Regions from separate parts of the Paenibacillus sp. P3E genome, predicted to be linked through region 1. Evidence: riboswitches for the same ligand, from Rfam matches in the RefSeq annotation. Region 1 holds a riboswitch; the other holds the start of a gene.
The links. Region 1 has a riboswitch for glycine ahead of A3842_RS29300 (amino acid permease). Riboswitches for the same ligand answer to the same signal wherever they lie in the genome.
Positions count from the first base shown of each region.

Region 1 (9,911 bases):
TTGCCGGATATTACACCGGAGCTTGCAGGACAACGTACGGAAGGAATTCCGTACAGCATTTATCAATTAATGAAGCATATGAGCTATTGGCAGGATTTCATGCTGACCTTCCTGGAGGGGGGCAAACCGCAAGCGCCAGGAAGTGTAATGGATAGCTGGCCTGAGGAGGAAGCCCCGGGGGATGAGGCAGAATGGCAGGACACCGTGAGGCATTTGCTGCAAGGCGTGGAGAAGGCGGTTGATTTTGCCCGGACTGCACAACTGGACGAACCGCTCCCCGGTTTTCCTGGGGAGACCAAGGGCGGAATTTTACGTAATATCGCCTCTCATAATTCCTACCATCTAGGAGAAATTGTTCTGCTTCGCCGTCTACACGGGGCCTGGCCGCCACCTGGCGGAGGCTATCCCGCCTAATCTATTACAAAAGAGGGAATTAAGATGATGATTTTGAGTACTATACTTGTGGCGCTCGTAGCGCTGGAGCATGTGTATATTTTAACCTTGGAGATGTTTATGTGGACTACCCCCAGAGCGCAGAAGGCGTTCGGGACCACCAAGGAGTTCGCGCAGGATACCAAGTCGCTCGCAGCCAACCAAGGTCTGTATAATGGTTTTCTCGCCGCCGGTCTGGCCTGGGGCTTGTTCCATCCGAACGACACGTTCGGATTTCAGCTTCAACTGTTTTTTCTAATCTGTGTCGGAGTTGCAGCGGTCTATGGCGGCATGACGGCCAAGAAATCCATTCTGTTAGTCCAGGGCCTTCCGGCCTTTCTGGCTATTATCGCCCTTCTTCTGGCGAATCTGTAAATCCGGTTTTTGATGATCAGCTTGTATAACTGGCGCCGATGCTGCATCGGGGTCAGTTTTTTTGCTGCAAAAGTAAGCTATAATAAGTCATACTTACGCCGCCGGAGGTTCATGACTACGGTTAGCCAGCACATCGCCTTGCTTGAGGACGAGTTCAATATCCAATTGATCGACAGAAACTGAGCTAATGACCATCACCGACTTTGTGGCAATCGGAAATGAAGTATTTCGCAATCATGTAATCTATGAACCTATCACCGATGAAGAAAATTACGCCATATTTGACGCACTAGGTGTTCCAAGAACAACCGAGGGTGAATTTAAAAAAGGCTCAGAGGCCCCCTTCTCTTCTGAGGGGATGGTAACCTTTGGCGAAGCGATCCGGTTAGGAAAGATGGATAATTATACGGCTGACTTCAAGATGCTGACGGGGCAGGATGCAATGACCGTGAAGTACATGTTCGAACATGCGGATGACTTCCAGGTTGGGGAACGACATTCGAAGGATAATTAATAGATAGGGGGTGTCCATAAGCTGAAATAGCTTGGAACACCCCCTTGCAATTATTGTATAGCTATATAAATCTGCAATTCTGTATTGGCCGGATCGAAATCTCTGGCATCATAAAGCTCGAAATCGCCCGTATAGGTCCTTACTTCCTCAGATTCCTTGAAATAGGCCCATATCTCATGCCACGTCTCAGCCACTACTTCATATACAGGTCCCTTTTTCGTTGTAAATACCATGTATTTACTTTCAGGTACGACCGCAACTACATGATTAGCGTTTCCTAAGGCCGTGTCACTGCTTAATTCGTGCCCAATAACAACCGTATAAGCTCCGTTTGCATCGCTCTCATAATCCGTATACAGTGCGTAAATATAATGTGGATTTTTAATACCAGCTACGGAACCGAGATTGCTCTGAAAGTAAGTTTCCCATAGTTTAGCCAATTGCCCATCCGGTCCGGCCTCCGCTTCGTTCGTTGTACGTACAGCTACTCCAGTCAGTATTAGCTTTGGCTTGTGAATTGTAATAGTGCTCATGCCTCACTCTCCTCTTGAACTAAATTATACAAGGAGAAAGTAGACAGCTTACTGTCATGTTTAATTTATATTCACAATGACGCCATTATCCTCCAGGTTTTGGATGACCTGCTTTGCTTGCTCATTCAGCGGGTTGTTTGCCAAAGATACTTCCTTTAAATTCGGCAACGTCTCGAGCACTTCAAGTTCCTGAATGAGGTTATCGTCCAGATAAAGGTGCTCCAAGGTTGGATGATTTTTTAACGGCGTCAAATCTTGAATTTGATTTCCGCTCAGGATAAGCCATTCTAACTTCAAATCCTGAAGAGGACTTAGATCTGTTACTTGATTGTTGCTGGCAAGAAGATCAGTCAGCTTATGTAAATTCTTGAGCGGCACTAGACTTTTGATTTTGTTGTCGTCAACCACCAGTTTTTGCAGAGAACTTAACCCGGAAAGCGGTGAAAGATCAGTAATCTGATTCCCGTCAACAGCCAGGAACGTCAGTTTTTTCAGCTTGCCGAGGGGTGTGATATTCTTTATTTTTTGGCCGGGCAGAAATAAGTCCTGCAGGTTAGCAGCATATTCAAGTCCCTGCAAACTGACGATTTTATTCTTGGACTCCATAGGATACAAAGACTTCAACTTCTGCAAATCAGCGGCCTTCACCTCTTTATTAGCTGGCAGCTTCAATTCCGCTCGAATGGCTTTCGCCAAAGCAGGGTCCGTAATAACAGAGGCAGCCCAAATGGATGTTGCCGGTAAGAATACGAAAACCAAACAAAACACGATGATATTTTTCACTAATTTAGCAGGCATTTAGATTCTCCTTTTTCGCAACTTGAATAGTTGTCATCCTTTCTTTTATCGGATTTTTCTTGAAAACTATCCACCTTGGAGAGCATCTATTTCGGCTTCACAATGGCAAGCCTTCCTCTAATTTACTCAAAGCTTCATCTAACAATTTCGCAAAATCGGCATCAGGATTCTCCGCATAGTACAGCATCACCGAGATATTGACACCAATAATTGCACCAGCAAAAGTGCGCACCGCTAAGTCTTCCGGGTTACGGCCTACTCGTTTAGCTATTAATTCCATGATCAACTGCATCATTTGGGTCATGTTATTTAGACTCGCAGCCCTCAGCTCCGGGACCTTCATAATAAGCTCGTTACGTTCACGCACCGTAGTCAGCTCATCTGTGGACATATCCTTAATTCCAGAAAGCATAGCGTTACGTATTGCTTGGAGCTAACTTAGATTAGAAGGCTGGTCTTCAAAAGCAGCAACAAAGAGAGGATCATAGTTATCGATAAGCAATACATCCTCTTTTGTAGCCTCTACAACCTCTTATATTCGGCGATCATCCGCTTATTCTTGTCATCCAACCGGAAACCGATCCCCCGGAAATTAATGACGGCTCCGCTCATGTTCTCCGATAGGGACACAATATCCTCATAGGTAGCGACATTGCCGCCCCATACCGTTTTATCGTAACCTTTTTCAAACTCAAGCCAATCTGTGAACACCGGCAGCCAAGGTTCTTCCCCCTCCACGCCAAGGGATGCAAATTGAATGTACGTTCCTTGCTTCAACGTCTTCATGCCCTGTTCATCAGGGGGTGACGGTTCTTCCGTAAGCTGCATCGGCACCAAAAACTTTGCCTGAACGAGTTCATCCAGCATCCGGGCTTCTGCCGCTTGAAGATACTGATTCTTGCCTTCATACTGCTGCCGGGAATACATCGCCTGAAAAAAACAAAGCATCGCATGCTGCAGCTCCGGATTGCTTAGAGGAATATTGATCTCCGGCGTTCCGCTCCAATCGGGCGGCGGCAATAGATCGTCTCTGCTGATCACGATCGTATGTTGCCCGTTATCAATGAGAAGGTTGCGGATGCCAAGGAGATGAAGCTCAGCGAGCATCCTGCGGAGCCCCTCCCGGCTGATCTTTCTCATTTCCAGCTCAATGAGCTGCTGCAAGTAATAATCCGCCGCATTCGCTGAGAATGCTTCCTCAGAGAACACCCATACCTGGTCATTACCATCGATGTATGGATAATTCGTATGGACATCGTACGCCATATACAACGCTTCGGCATTTAAGATGGTTCGTTTCAATGAGTCTAAGAGCGTCTTGGCATCAAAGTGCCCCGTCTCAAAAGCTCCGCTTTCCTTAGAATACCGAGCAGATTGAATCATAGAGATCAGATCCTGAATCGTAAGTCCGCTGCTTGCTTCCATTGTCATTGGAGAAATAAATAGAACTTCTCCTGCTGCTTTATCTTTCTGTTCCTCGCTCATCGCCAAGTCTCCATTCTATCAAGGGCTAGTCTTTTTATACTTTGCTCCCCGCCTGCCATCCTCAGGTAATCATTTTAAGCCTTCCTTCCTTACGGCTTTTCTCTCCGGTAAATGTCGATACTCTTATAACCTTCACCTAGAATCTTCTTCATTTCTGCTCTTCGCTTTGCTCTAGTCCCTTCTTGTACAGCACTATATACATAACGGGCCCAATCCTTCCGGTAACCGGGAGTAAGCGATTGGTACAACTTCAGCGCCTCCGGACTATCCTGCAAGTCATTTTCCACAGCAGGAATCATAGATGTATAATCATCCACCCGCTGACTTGGCTTGGAGGACGCCTCATTCTTCTTCCGTGTCTCCTCTTTGAAACCAACAACGGTAAACACGTCGTTTAGCCCCACCATACGTGCAAACTTCAGGCTGCTTGCCCCAATATATCCGTCCTCATCCGCTCCCACCCCTTCAAACAGGCTGTCCCTATGAATATAGGTGGAATAGACCTTATTTCCCTTTTTGGGGTAAGCAGCGTACAAATAGCCGCCCTTATCTAAATAGTTATGATCAATCACTTTATTGATGAGATCCTGCAGCGCTTCCATATTAAGCACATAAGCAAAAATGAGATCATAACAGTTGTCCGTCAGCTCAGTATCATAAGCTATTAACCCCGATAGACTATCCTCATCTTCGGGCCTGTTCAATATGGCAACCTTTTTGAATTTGTGTAAGTTTAATTTGTCTGCGATTGTTTTAGACATGTAAGGACCTCCGTTAATGGTTATCTGTTCCCCATAATAAATCAAAGCAGCCCCCAAAACCACCGAATTGTGGGATTGAGGGCTGCTTTGACTTAATGGATTGTCGGTTTTGCACTGATTATTTTATTGCTCTGCTCCCTCTTCCTGCTATTCACCGAATACAGAACATATAACAGAATGAACCATAGAGGCGTAAACAATAATGCCGGACGTGTTTCTCTAGCGATCAGCATTATAATGAGTATCGCAGCAAACAAAGCGAGGACAACAACATTAACCGCCGGCGTTAACGGTGCTTTGAATTTGGATTTCAAATGTAAGTCTGGCCGGGTCTTCTTATATTTGATGTGACATACGAGAACAACACCCCACACCCAGATAAAACAAATGGCACTTATGGTGGTTACGATTCCAAAGGCCTGCTCCGGAATGAGCTTGCTCAGTAGAGCACCGGCAGATATGACCAGCGTAGAAATGAATAACGAGTTCCCGGGTACATGATTTTTATTCAGTTTGGCAAAATGAACAGAGGCCTGATTCTTCCGGCTCAAATTATAAAGAATCCGGCTTGTCGAGAACATCCCGCTGTTGCATGCAGAAGCGGCTGAAGTTAATACGACGAAATTGATAATCCCTGCGGCGATTGGAATCCCTACTAGACTAAAGGTTTTCACAAAAGGACTTTCTGCCGGACTGAGTTCCGTCCATGGATTAATGCATAGCAGGACGAACAATGCGCCAACGTAGAAGAAGAGAATCCGCAGAGGTATTTTGTTGATCGCTGATGGGATGTTTTTCTCCGGATCTGCTGTTTCCGCTGCCGATACCCCCACTAATTCCACACCAACATAAGCAAATACAACCATTTGGAAGGAAAATAAAAAGCCTTTTACACCGTTCGGAAACACGCCTCCGTGTTCCCAAAGATTCCGGACCGTTACCGATCCTGCATCCGTTTTGAGCCCCATAATCAGGAAGATGACACCTATGCCGATTAAAGCAAGAATCGTGATGACTTTGATTAGAGCAAACCAGAATTCAAGTTCACCGAAGTTTTTGACAGTCAGTAAATTAAGTCCTAACAAAATGATCAGGCAGACGACAGCAGGCACCCAATGCGGAATATTAAACCAATACTGCACATATACGCCTACTGCAATCACATCAGCCATAGCCGTCATGACCCAGCAGAACCAATAGGTCCAACCCGTGATGAATGCCACCCGGGGGCCAAGATAGTCTTCGGCAATATCTGTAAATGACTGGTATCCCGCGTTAGACAACAGAAGCTCTCCCAGCGCTCTCATCACGAAAAACACAGCGATGCCCACGATTAGATAGGTAATCATGATGGAGGGCCCCGCCTGCTGAATCGCCTTGCCCGATCCCAGGAATAATCCTGTACCAATAGTGCCTCCGATGGCAATCAGTTGAACATGCCGGTTGGCCAGCTCTCTTTTTAATTCTGTTTGCGCCATTCCTAGTTCCCCCTTATGAATACAATACATTGATGCCAATAAAAAAAGAGACTGGATGTCATCCAATCTCCCGGGTTATAAGAATATGAAAAAATACCTGTCCTGCTGCTGTCAGCATGACAAATACATTCCGTACTCTTCTGTCCTTTTGCCTGAGATTGTGAACCCTTCGGCGCCACGGAATTCCCGTGGTCTCTCCAGAAGCTGCTCCTGCTATAGTGTGATCCATAGCAATCATAGCTTGCGAATTATGAAGTTAATGTACCATGCGTTTCTGATATTCTAACATATTACTTGCAATGGGAGTATCAGATCAGTGATAAAAGTCTCAAGCCAATTACTTCCATATCTCTTCGGCATCTCTTTAATATAAACAACGCTGCTCCTCTGTCAGGTGATTGCCTTCTAGTCATTGGCTTAGCTTGCGAACTGCACCTCGGAGAAATGATCCGTAACGTGCATGGTGAAATACCGGTCATACTCCTCCTTGCTTAGATCTCCGAAGATCAGGTGGGGAGCTAACTTCCCCTCGTAGGCTTGAAAGGCATCAATTGCCCTGAGCAGAAGTCCGATTCCCTCTTTGACAGTTCCCTGCTTTTCAAGCTTCGCCGCACCTGGTACATGTGCCGTTAAATCATGCTTCATATGGCCCTGCTTCAAAAATTTCCGGATCACGATGCGGCCGATGGTTTTTCTCACAATCCTGGGCTTCAGCTGCGGATAACCTGTCATAGAATATTCGATGGTCTGGGCGCAATGGGCAAGAATCTCATAGAGCGGCCATTGTTTGGTTGGGATAACGTCATACCCCACCATGATCAGCAGTTCTTTCTTCACATCATCCAGTGATGCAAATTGCACATTATTCATCTTTTTCTCCCCCTTATCGTGGTTCCTCATGTATTAACGCATAATCTTTCTGACCCACTTGACCTTGTCGCCATAAGGCGGAAATAAGAAAGGGATATCCAGCTTTGTGCTCTTGGTCAATACGCTTTTGGTATGGGAGAACAGCTCAAAGCTGTATTTCCCGTGATACGCACCAATCCCGGCGTTTCCTACTCCCCCAAATGGCAGGTGGTGATTGGCAACATGGCTGATCGTATCATTCACACACCCACCGCCGAAGGAGACGCGTGAGAGTACTTTCTCCTCCACCTGCCGTTGTTCGGTGAACAAGTACAGTGCCAACGGTTTGGGACGGGCGTTCACCATTTCAATCGCCTCCTCCACTTGACGGAAGCCCATAATGGGCAAAATCGGCCCAAAGAGTTCATCCTGCATCGCAGGGTCCGACCAAGAGGTTGCGGCAAGCAGCGTTGGCTCGATGTAGAGCTCATCTCTGATTGTTTTCCCGCCCGACAGCACGCTATTCGGCTCCGCTTCCAGAATTGCGGCCAAGCGGTCAAATTGGCGTTCATTGACGATTCGGCCATAATCCGGACTTACTCTGGCGTCCGGTCCGAAGAAGCCTGCCACCACCGTCTTCATCCGGACAATCAATTCTTCCCTAATCTCTTCATGGGCAAGTACATAGTCCGGGGCAATGCATGTCTGTCCCGCGTTCATCATCTTCCCCCAAATAATCCGTTTGGCCGCAACGTCGAGGTTCGCAGTCCGCTCAACGATAGCCGGACTTTTGCCCCCAAGCTCAAGCGTAACGGGCACAAGGTGATCTGCAGCAGCTTTCATGACGATCTTGCCGACCGGTACGCTTCCTGTAAAAAAGATGTAGTCAAAGGGAGCGTGAATCAGCGCCGAGGTGGTCTCCTTCTCCCCTTCAATCACTCTAATATACGTCTCATCAAAAGTTTCACTGATCAGCTTCTTAACGGCAGCAGTAACTGCTGGAGTATTCTCGGAGGGTTTTAAGACCGCGCTGTTCCCTGCCGCAATGGCTCCGATCAGCGGTTCAATCAGCAGCTGGAACGGATAATTATAGGGTCCGATGATAAGAACAGTTCCGTAGGGCTCTCTATACTGGTAACTCTTAGATACAGCAAGATAGAAGGGAGTTCTTACCCTTTGCGGCTTCATCCACCGCTTCAAGTGCTTGCTCATGTAGCGGATGCTGTCCAGCGTATAACCAATCTCTGTCGAATAAGCCTCAAATTCACTTTTGTGCAGGTCCTGATATAATGCCGCCAGTAACAGCTGCTCGTTCCGTTTGATCGCATCCGACAGCTTCCCCAGCTGCTCCAGACGAAACTCCACGCTTCGTGTATAACCGCTATGGAATTTCTGGCGATGCTCCTGCAGGATTTCATTGACCTGCTCTGAGTTCCACTGCTTCATATTTCCTGCTCCTCTTTCTATGAAATAGGTCTAGAGACAATCCCGCTCTAAGGCAGCTAGAAGCCTTCTTAACAGGTCCACCGATTCCTGCATGGACAACTCATAATATCGCTGGGTCCCCACTTGCTCGACTTTGATGACTCCCGCATTTTTGAGCAATTTCAGATGATGGGAAACTGCCGGCCGCGACAAGGGCAACTTATCGGTAATTTCATTGACCGTCATTCTGCCATCCTCCGATAGATGGAGCAGAATATCCTGACGGTGCGGATCGCTTAATACTTGAAGAATTGGAAGGCTTTCGCGAAAAATCTGCAATGCCTGCTTTCCCATGCTGGTGCCTCCCCGTTTGCTCAGTTTAAATGTTTAAACATTTAAACCAATAGTATAGACTCATACTATACTTTTCTTGTTTAATAATCAAGTGCGGCTACTGATCTCGACAGGAACGATCGCATCGGCGTCACCATGGAGAATAAGCATTGGCAAGTAAATTTTCTCAAGGTCCACACGGAAATCGGTATAGCTAAATGCCGAGATACAATCAAGCGTGCCTTTCGGCGAAGCAAAAGCCGCAATATCGCGATTGTATAAACGGACACCGTATTCTTTGCTCCCCCTTTCAGTGGAAAATATAGTTAATATTTTTTAACGCTGAGAATATGACAATTAATAGTCTTACTGTAAACGCCCCCCAAAAAGTGGATCTTTAGCCTCTCACTTCTCAATCTAGCTACGTTGCGGATCAAATGGCCGAAGCGGATATATAACCTGGGAATATGAAACTGCGCAAGCCGATTGCGTTAAGTCCCTTTACCACCGGTTGACCGCATGTTCCGCAAAGGCCACGAGATCCTTAACCTCGATCACCGTACCGTCGTCTAAAACGGCCTTCCCGTTAAACTTCCCGAAAATCTGGTGGCAATGCGTATCGACAATTTTCAGTTTCATTTCCGTGTACCGATCATAGATCGGCTTGAACTCCATTTCGAATCGCCCATCTTCGCTGATGAAGGTTTTCCTGGCCATGTAACCACCGCCTCCTTGCAGATCGAAGTGAACTTGGCCAATCTTATGCGCTTTGCCGTCATAGAACAAGATGTTCTCCGTGGCGGCAGATGTGTTACCGAAGCCATAGCCGATGTTAAAGCCGAACCGTTTGCCGAAGGCATAACCGCTGCCGCTTCCCCAGAACCACTCGTGGCTGAACGGCCATACCCCCCGGCCCCAATCGAGAAGC
Region 1 covers NZ_LVWH01000226.1:9,799-19,709, reverse strand. Annotated here, with positions in the region: gene A3842_RS29340 (DinB family protein) at 1-414, shown strand, start outside; gene A3842_RS29335 (DUF1304 domain-containing protein) at 439-807, shown strand; gene A3842_RS29330 (Rossmann-fold NAD(P)-binding domain-containing protein) at 995-1,321, shown strand; gene A3842_RS29325 (GyrI-like domain-containing protein) at 1,372-1,854, opposite strand; gene A3842_RS29320 (leucine-rich repeat domain-containing protein) at 1,915-2,652, opposite strand; gene A3842_RS29315 (acyl-CoA-like ligand-binding transcription factor) at 2,750-3,076, opposite strand; gene A3842_RS29310 (SseB family protein) at 3,175-4,137, opposite strand; gene A3842_RS29305 (YdeI/OmpD-associated family protein) at 4,227-4,898, opposite strand; gene A3842_RS29300 (amino acid permease) at 4,991-6,376, opposite strand; glycine riboswitch at 6,507-6,587, opposite strand; gene A3842_RS29295 (DUF1569 domain-containing protein) at 6,794-7,246, opposite strand; gene A3842_RS29290 (aldehyde dehydrogenase) at 7,280-8,671, opposite strand; gene A3842_RS29285 (ArsR/SmtB family transcription factor) at 8,702-9,004, opposite strand; partial or broken gene A3842_RS33525 (alpha/beta fold hydrolase) at 9,098-9,268, opposite strand; gene A3842_RS29275 (DUF2804 domain-containing protein) at 9,485-9,911, opposite strand, start outside.

Region 2 (9,911 bases), on a different contig from region 1:
ATACCTCCGGCAAATCCAGGCCTTCCCGCAATAGATTGATCCCCACGAGAACATGGAAGGCGCCTAACCGGAGATCACGCAGAATCGCCATACGCTCCAGCGTCTTAATGTCAGAGTGCATGTAGCGGACCTTAATGCCGATTTCCTTGAAATAATCAGTCAGGTCCTCGGACATTTTCTTGGTCAGAGTCGTAACCAGTACACGCTCGTCACGTTCCACCCGGTCACGGATTTCACTGATCAGATCATCAATCTGCCCCTCTGTCGGACGAACCTCGATAATCGGGTCCAAAAGACCCGTAGGCCGGATAATCTGCTGAATCATCGTCTCGCAATGTTCAATTTCATAAGGGCCTGGTGTGGCGGATACATATACAATCTGATTCACCTTGTCTTCGAATTCTTCGAACTGCAGCGGCCGGTTGTCCAGCGCGGATGGCAGGCGAAAGCCATGCTCCACGAGAACTGTCTTGCGCGCGCGGTCACCGTTGTACATCGCCCGAATCTGCGGCAATGTCGCATGGGACTCGTCGATTACAATCAGCATATCGTCAGGAAAATAATCCATAAGTGTATAAGGGGTTGCTCCCGGCTCCCGGAAGGTGAGCGGTCCGGAATAGTTCTCGATCCCGGAACAGAAGCCGACTTCCTTCATCATCTCGATATCGTAACGGGTCCTCTGCTCCAGACGCTGGGCCTCCAGCAGTTTACCTGCATCCCGGAGCACAGCCAGCCGTTCTTCCAGCTCACGCTCAATATTGACCAGAGCCACACGCATGGTTTCTTCCTGGGTGACAAAGTGGGATGCCGGGAAAATAGCCACATGGTCGCGTTCTCCGATTAATTCTCCGGTCAACACATCAATTTCAGTAATCCGTTCCACCTCATCGCCGAACAGTTCTACACGGATGGCATGCTCACCCTGTGAGGCCGGGAAGATCTCCACCACATCACCGCGCACGCGAAAAGTGCCCCGCACAAAGTTAATGTCGTTGCGTTGGTACTGGATATCCACGAGCCGGCTCAGAATCTGATTCCGCGGCTTCTCCATACCCACACGCAGCGACAGCAGCAGGCTTCCGTATTCCTGAGGGGAACCGAGGCCGTAAATACAGGAAACACTGGCCACAATAATGACGTCACGCCGTTCGAACAAAGAACTGGTCGCAGAGTGGCGCAGCTTATCAATTTCTTCATTTATGCTGGAATCTTTCTCGATATAGGTGTCGGAGGAGGGAATGTACGCCTCTGGCTGGTAATAATCGTAGTAACTGACGAAGTAGTCTACCGAATTACTTGGAAAAAACTCCTTGAACTCACTCGCAAGCTGGGCAGCCAGCGTCTTGTTGTGCGCAATAACCAGCGTGGGCCGGTTCAGCTTGGAAATCATTTGTGCGATGGTAAAGGTCTTCCCTGTACCGGTCGCTCCCAGCAGCGTCTGGTGCTTCTTGCCCTGCCGGATGCCGTCCACTAACTCTTGTATGGCATGAGGCTGATCGCCCTGGGGTGTGTACTCGGACTCCAACTGAAAAGTCTGCGTACTGACGACAATATCATTCATTTGCCCGTCTCCCCTCTATCGTCTAAAATATATGAATATATTATAATTGTGGCCCTGATGATTCTCTCTCCATACGATCTGAAATATATGGAAGATAAGAATACTTGTTCCCGTTTATTATACAGTGTTGCCCAGATTCATGCAAACCATAATATATAGAAATTTAAGGAGCTTGAACTCATGGATATTACTTCAATTATTGGCTTGCTGGCTGGTCTAGCAGCACTCATCGGCGGCTTTTTCTGGGAAGGCGGAAGCCTGTCCGGCCTGCTGCAGTTAAATGCTGCACTCATTGTATTCGGAGGCACGCTTGCCGCCGTGCTGATCAGCTTCCCGGCCTCCAGACTGCGCTGCGTCCCAGCGGCGGTGCGGGTAGCTTTTGGCAAACATTCGGACACCATGGAAGAACAGGCAGAAGAGCTGATCTCCATGGCTACAATCACAAGACGCGGCGGTGTGCTGGCCCTGGAGAAAAGAGCCGAAGAGCATCCCGACCCCTTTACCAGTGAAGGACTCATGCTCATTGTTGACGGAACAGACCCCGAGCAGGTCCGGCAGATTCTGGAGCTGGAGATGGATGCTAAAGAGCTCAAATACGAAGGCTATGCCAAAATCTTTGAAGCCGCAGGCGGCTATGCGCCCACCATGGGCATCATCGGTACGGTTATGGGTCTGATCCGCGTGCTCAGCAGTCTAACCGATCCTTCTAACTTGGGAGCTTCCATCGCAGTTGCTTTTACAGCGACTCTATACGGTGTGGCCAGCGCTAATCTAATATTTTTACCCATTGCCTCCAAGATCAAATCCCGCAGCCAAAGTGAGCTGGGTACTATGGAAATGCTTATGGTAGGCATTCTTGCCCTGCAGAACGGGGATCATCCCCAGCTTGTGCGTAAAAAGCTCCGTTCCTTCTTGAACCGTTCCGCCAAGGAACACGGCAGCGATATTACCAGAGGTCCCTCATGAGACAGAGAAACCGCAGAAAGCCTCGCACAGATGGACGGGAGAACCGCGACCGGTGGATGATCACCTATGCGGATCTGATTACACTGCTGCTTATTTTCTTCGTGATTTTGTTTGCCATGAGCAGTTTGGATACACATAAATTCAACATCGTCACGAGCTCTTTATCGGACACTTTTAAAAGCGGAAATCCGGTATTAGATGGTGGAAATGGTGTTCTGGAGGGTCAAAAAGGGCTGCAATCCGCAGGAACGGGGAATGGGAAGAACGGGGGGAACGGAGACAGCGCGGATACAGGCCAGGAGCAAAAGAATGCGGCTACCGGCCCGACGGCCAGTCCGCCCCCTGCCGACCCGGAGCCTTCGGCGCGTGAGCAGGCCTTCCGCGAGCAAGAAGCCAAACTGGCTGCGCTCATGGGCGTCATCACCCAGTATGTCCAAGACAACCATCTGGGTGACCAGATTTTTGTGGCGGATAAACCGCAAGGTATTGCCATTACACTCAGTGACCGTTACCTGTTCGATGTAGGCAGAGCCGAGCTCAAAGCGCCCGCCCTCCCTGCGCTGCGTCAGCTGTCAGGACTATTCCGCGGCATTGGAGCAACAATCAGTATCGAAGGCCATACTGATAATATGCCGGTGTCTGCCGGTTCCCGTTATAACGACAACTGGGAATTATCCGGCGCCCGTGCCCTCTCGGTGCTGCGCTTCTTTTTGGATAAAGAGGGATTGAACCCGGATACGTTTCAATATGCCGGATATGCAGATACCCGTCCTGCTGTGAGCAATTCTACTCCAGAAGGACGGCAGAAAAACCGGCGCGTGGAGATTACGGTACTTCGGCAGCTCCAGGAAAAGGAGTAGCCTTACTAAGGCCTGCCATACGGCCGCGTACACGTTAACATTTCGCCCTGCTGTGCATAGTGTTCGCGGGTAATGCGGTCGCTCTACATCCTGTGTTTTGGAACATCGCACCGCAGTTGTCCCCCGGGCTATTCGAATTCCCTAATTAAAGACGGATTCCAATGTATAAGTACACATTAAAAATCACAAAAAAGACAGACCTCACACATTAGTAACACGAAATGCGATGTGAAGGCCTGTCTTTATTTTATATGCCGGAAATTAGTGTCCGTAGGTTATTCTATTCTTCAATCAACTTGCCATAAGCCGCTGCATCCAGGAGTCCAGACGCGACTTCGGCAAACTCCCCGGTGATTTCCAGTTCAAAAATCCATCCGCCGCTGTAAGGCTGATCGTTAATCAGCTCCGGGCTGGCTTCGAGTGCATCGTTGATTCTGGTCACTGTTCCCGATACCGGAGAATAGAGCTCAGATACCGTCTTGACGGATTCGATGCTGCCTACACTGTCGCCAGCCGAGAGGGCCGCACCCACTTCAGGAAACTCCACGAATACGATATCGCCAAGCAGATGCTGGGCATGGTCCGTAATTCCGACACGTACTGTGCGCCCTTCACCCTGCTGCGCCCATTCATGCTCTTCGCTGTACAACAGGTTGTCTAGCACTTCACTCATTCTTAAGCCGCCTCTTTTCCACATTTGGAGTTATAAAATTAGTTATAGACTAAGTTATTGCGCTGCTCAATGTCAATATAACTGACAGGAAAATAAAATTTGTCATCTTTTTGACGTTTTTTTGTTGACATCGGAGTTGTATACCCGCTTTAATGGAGTCAGTAGAAAACAATACGGTTTGCGAATGATGGCATAGGGAGAGACTGTCTCTGAGAAGACAGCGCCGAAGGAGTAAGCCCGGGAGGGTGAATCTCTCAGGCAAAAGGACCTTTGCCGGACGCATCTCTGGAGAGCTATCTGAAACCTGCCCGGCAGGGATTCGGATCACCAACGGGGAAACCTGCGCGCTGGTCAGCAGGGTAACTCTCAGGTACAAAGGACAGAGCGAAAGGCTTATATGCGGGTTGTGCATATTTGTCTTTTGCCTGTCCTTTTTCGCATGTAATCAGACAAGGGAGTGAGCCGATGGATGCTTTGAAAAGAACACCTTTTTACGACCTCTACTCCGCCTATGCGGAGTCCAGATGTATTGATTTCGGCGGCTGGGAGCTGCCGGTGCAATTCACGGGAATCGTGAAGGAGCATGAGGCTGTACGCCGGCAGGCCGGACTGTTCGATGTATCGCATATGGGCGAATTCATGGTCAGCGGCAACGGCTCGGAAGCCTTTCTGCAGCGGATGACCACCAATGATGTCAGCCGTCTTCAGGATGGCGGTGCGCAGTACACCCTGATGCTCTACCCAAGCGGTGGGGTAGTCGATGATCTTCTGGTCTACCGACTGGCCGAAGAGCGTTACATGCTGGTCGTCAATGCCTCCAATATCGACAAGGACTTCCAGTGGCTGCAGGAGCATCTCACAGATGAATTCAGCGGTGTGACGCTAAACAATGTCTCCGATGAAACGCTGCTGCTTGCGTTGCAAGGCCCTCTGGCTGAGACGATTCTGGCCGAAGTAACCTCAGCGCCCATTACGGAGCTTGCACCGTTTCATTTCATCGAGCGCGCTGTAGTCTGCGGCGTAGAGGTTCTGCTCTCCCGGACCGGATATACCGGTGAGGACGGTTTTGAACTGTACGCGCCACTGGATACGGCAGCTGTGCTGTGGAACGGCCTGCTTGCGGCAGGCGCTCCGCACGGTCTGACTCCCGCCGGACTCGGTGCACGCGATACGCTTCGTTTCGAAGCGAAGCTACCGCTGTACGGCCAAGAGCTGTCGGCGGACATTACACCGCTGGAAGCGGGAGTCCAGTTCTTTGTGAAGCTGGACAAAGCCAGCTTCATCGGCAAGGACGCACTGGTGAAGCAGAAGGAAGCCGGACTTCCCCGCCGCCTCGTGGGCCTGGAAATGATTGACCGCGGGATTCCGCGCTCGCATTATCCGGTCTATGCGGATGGTGTGAAGATCGGTGAGGTCACGACAGGCACACAGTCGCCAACGCTAAAACGCAATTTGGGTCTGGCCCTGCTAGACGCCGCCTATGCGGAGCTTGGAACAGAGTTATACGTGGAGATCCGCGGCAAACAGCTTAAGGCAGCCGTGGTCAAAGCGCCATTCTATAAAAAGAGCCAAGGAGTGAAGCCGCAATGAAGCACCGTTATCTGCCGATGACCGAGCAAGACCGCAAGGAGATGATGGAGGCTGTCGGGATTCAGTCCGTGGAGGAGCTGTTCGCCGACATCCCGCAGGCTGTCCGTTATCAGGGAACGATGCCGATGTCAGAAGCACTTGATGAATACGCGCTACTGCGCCATATGAAGGAGCTGTCCGACAAAAATGCCAGCTTCGACACTCACGCCAGCTTCCTCGGTGCTGGGCTCTATGACCATCATATCCCTGTTGTCATTAACCATGTGATTTCCCGCTCGGAGTTTTATACCGCCTATACCCCTTACCAGCCGGAGATCAGCCAAGGTGAGCTGCAGGCGATCTTCGAATTCCAGTCCTATATCTGCGAGCTGACCGGCATGAAAGTAGCGAATGCCAGTATGTACGACGGCGCGACCGCCTTCTCGGAAGCTGCGGTGCTTGCCGCCGGTGCGACAAAACGCAAAAAGCTGATCGTCTCCCGCACCGTCCATCCCGAAGCACGTCAGGTACTGCGTACCTCAGCGGGTGCATGGGGCCTGGATGTTGTGGAGATTGACTACACAAACGGAGTAACGGATCAGGCCAAGCTAGCCGCCGCAATTGACGGCGACACAGCAGCCGTGCTGGTACAGTCGCCGAACTTCTTCGGCGCCATTGAGGACCTTGGTGCGATGGAGCCGCTGATCCATGCCGTGAAAGGCCTGCTCGTGGTCAGTGCCAATCCGCTGGCGCTAGGCATTCTCGAAACGCCGGGCAAGCTTGGCGCAGACATTGTTGTCGGTGACGCCCAGCCGCTCGGCATTCCCGCTTCACTTGGTGGTCCTACCTGCGGCTTCTTCGCCGTAGCCGAACCCCTCATGCGCCGCATGCCGGGCCGGATCGTCGGCCAGACCGTTGACCGTAACGGCAAACGCGGTTTCGTGCTGACACTGCAGGCACGCGAGCAGCATATCCGCCGCGAAAAGGCCACTTCCAACATCTGCTCCAACCAGGCGCTGCTCGCACTGTGCGCTTCCGTCTACCTGTCCGTCATGGGCAAAGAAGGCATGCGCGAGGTTGGGGAGCTCAACATCCGCAAGAGCCATTATGCAGCCACCAAGCTGGGCGAATTAACGGGCGCAGCCTCAGCGTTCACGGCACCGTTCTTCAATGAATTTGTTCTGAAACTGCCAGAAGGCTCCAGCGTCAGCGAGATCAATTCCAGGCTATTGAAGGAAGGCTACCTCGGCGGCTATGATCTGGGCCGGGACTATCCTGAATTGAACGGACATATGCTGGTCGCTGTCACCGAGAAAAGAAGCAAAACGGAAATTGACCAATTCAAAGTGGCACTGGAGGGCTGTATATGAAACCGGAACAAAGTCTGATCTTTGAGCTTAGCCGTCCCGGCCGCACGGCCTATTCCCTGCCCGTGTGTGATGTTCCGCAGGAAGAGAGCATCGATGCCCTGATTCCCGCCGGACTGCTGAGAAGCGAGCCGGTAGTCTTGCCGGAAGTATCGGAAGTGGATGTCATCCGCCACTATACCGCCCTGTCCCGCCGCAACTTCGGCGTGGACAACGGCTTTTATCCGCTCGGCTCCTGCACAATGAAATACAATCCGAAGATCAATGAGGACGTTGCCCGCTTCCCGGGACTGGCCAAGATTCACCCTTACCAGCCGGAAGAGAGCATTCAGGGTGCCCTTGAACTGATGCATACTCTGCAAAAGGATCTGGCCGCCCTGACCGGCATGGATGCCGTGTCTCTGCAGCCAGCCGCCGGTGCCCATGGGGAATGGACCGGCCTGATGATGATCCGCGCCTACCATGAGAGCCGCGGCGAGACCCGCTCCAAGGTCATCGTGCCCGATTCCTCGCACGGCACCAATCCGGCCAGTGCCTCTGCAGCCGGCCTGGAAACGATAACGATCCCATCGGGCGATAAGGGGATGGTTGACCTTGAAGCGCTGAAAGCAGCTGTCGGCAGCGATACCGCAGCCCTGATGCTGACCAACCCGAGTACACTCGGATTGTTCGAAACGCAAATCATTGAAATCGCTCAGATCGTACACGAAGCGGGTGGCCTGCTCTATTACGACGGAGCGAACTCCAATGCGATTATGGGCATTACCCGTCCCGGCGATATGGGCTTCGACGTCGTGCATTTGAATCTGCACAAGACGATGAGCACCCCGCACGGCGGCGGTGGTCCGGGAGCCGGACCAGTCGGCGTGAAGGCGAAGCTGATTCCGTTCCTGCCACAGCCGACGGTGATCCAAAACGAAGACAGCAGCTACTCGCTGAACTTCGGCGGTCCGGAATCCATCGGACGCGTCAAAGCCTTTTACGGCAACTTCGGCATCCTGGTCCGTGCCTATGCCTATATCCGTACCTACGGGCCGGACGGCCTGCGTGAGGTTTCTGAGAATGCCGTGCTGAACGCCAACTATATGATGCACCGGCTCGCGCCGTATTTTGAAATCCCTTATCCGGGTATCTGCAAGCATGAGTTTGTCATGTCCGGCCGAAACCTTAAGCAGTACGGGGTACGGACACTGGATGTGGCTAAGCGGCTACTCGACTTCGGCTACCACCCGCCAACCGTGTATTTCCCGCTGACGGTAGAGGAATGTATGATGATCGAGCCAACCGAAACCGAAAGCAAAGAAACGCTCGACGGGTTCATCGAGACGATGATCCAAATCGTCAAGGAAGCCCAGGAAACGCCGGAGATCGTAATCAATGCTCCGCATACTACGGAGATCAGCCGTCTGGATGAGACCCAGGCTGCGCGCAAGCCGGTATTGAATTGTTCTTGCGGCTAAAGCTGCGCTCTATCAAACCCTGAACGCAAGGCGGCTAATCCCGAAGTCATTCCTGGCTTCGCGGATTAGCCGCCGCTTTTTTACGTTCATATAAGCTTTTTGGCAAAATGGGAGCGGTCATTTACATTCATTTTGATATAAATGCTCTTTACTACATTCCGTACAGAGCCCTCACTGATCCCCAGCGCGCTCGAGATATGCAGCGCACTTTTGTCCGCCAGCCATAGTGCAGCTACCTCCTTCTCTCTCGCAGTCAGCTTATATTCGCCAAACACCGTGTCCCGTCTGAACTTTTGCAGGCTTGCGTTGTTCACCATCCGTTTATACGCCACATTATCAGCCAATTGCTGCACGAACGGAATCGCAAAATCTATCTGCTGACCGGAATCAAAAGAAATATCCACATAACCATGCGTACCCCCGTCCAGAATCAAAGGCGCGCATACACAATTCCAGCTCTGGAAAGCAGCATCTGTATGCTCCTCTCCCCGCACCACCCCTATAAGGTTCATCTCCATAGCCAGTGAGACCGCATTCAGGCCTGAATACCGTTTGGAGAGATTGATGCCCGCACTCATACCTGCACGGTCCATGTTCTCCTGAAGGCTTCGTGAAGAGCAGATCAGATCGAGAATCCAGCCCTCTTCATCCGCCAGAAACACAACATAAGGAATGGGAATGAACTGGCTGATCGCCACCATCTCTTCCCGCATAGAAGAAACCATCGCTTCACTATATATCGCTTTGTTCTCTTTCACGCAAGAGACTACTGGAGACTGCAACGGGCTATATGTATCAGATGAATGATTATGGTGAAAAGACGCAGCTTGAGCTGCTGGAAGATCATCCGGCGAACACCACATTTTCATCTTGGAATTGAAGGTAGTCAACACAAACGCCTCCTCGGTTAATGTCGTTAGTGAATCCGGAATGATTGTGAATGTATTCACTAATAATAATGAATCTATATTTGTTATAGCAATATTTCCTAGCTCTCTTATAAACTTACAAGATAACTTAGCCTTGAATAACAGTAAATATATCATAGGATATTTAAGAGACAATTGACAGGGGCTAATCTTACGAATGAACGTTGAAAAATATGAGATCAGAACAAAATGAAACCTGCTAAAAGGAGCAGCCTAGTTAAGCAATGCAGAGGTATACAAAAAATATTAAAGCGGCTAACCCGGGTCTGTAATCCAGCCTGCGGCTAGCCTTTTGTTCATCATTCGTCATAATCTTATAAATTTTTTTACCGTCCGACCTAAACCGATAGTTTTCGACATCAGGCCGGTGCTATATTTGTTTATACGTCTTTGGAAGTTAGGAATGAAGGAGGTCTATACTTGAGTATTATTGAAGCCCGCGGGCTGTCCAAATCGTTCATGCAGGCGGTGAAAGAGCCAGGCCTGGCGGGAGCCGTCAAGCATCTGTTCATCCCGAAGCATATCG
Region 2 covers NZ_LVWH01000014.1:95,606-105,516, reverse strand. Annotated here, with positions in the region: gene uvrB (excinuclease ABC subunit UvrB) at 1-1,561, opposite strand, end outside; gene A3842_RS03720 (flagellar motor protein) at 1,742-2,527, shown strand; gene A3842_RS03715 (flagellar motor protein MotB) at 2,524-3,387, shown strand; gene gcvH (glycine cleavage system protein GcvH) at 3,668-4,060, opposite strand; glycine riboswitch at 4,245-4,340, shown strand; gene gcvT (glycine cleavage system aminomethyltransferase GcvT) at 4,526-5,650, shown strand; gene gcvPA (aminomethyl-transferring glycine dehydrogenase subunit GcvPA) at 5,647-6,999, shown strand; gene gcvPB (aminomethyl-transferring glycine dehydrogenase subunit GcvPB) at 6,996-8,456, shown strand; gene A3842_RS03690 (helix-turn-helix transcriptional regulator) at 8,543-9,346, opposite strand; gene A3842_RS03685 (ABC transporter ATP-binding protein) at 9,806-9,911, shown strand, end outside.
Region 2: it holds a riboswitch for glycine, as region 1 does, so the genes downstream of both, gcvT (glycine cleavage system aminomethyltransferase GcvT) here and A3842_RS29300 (amino acid permease) in region 1, are expected to answer to the same signal.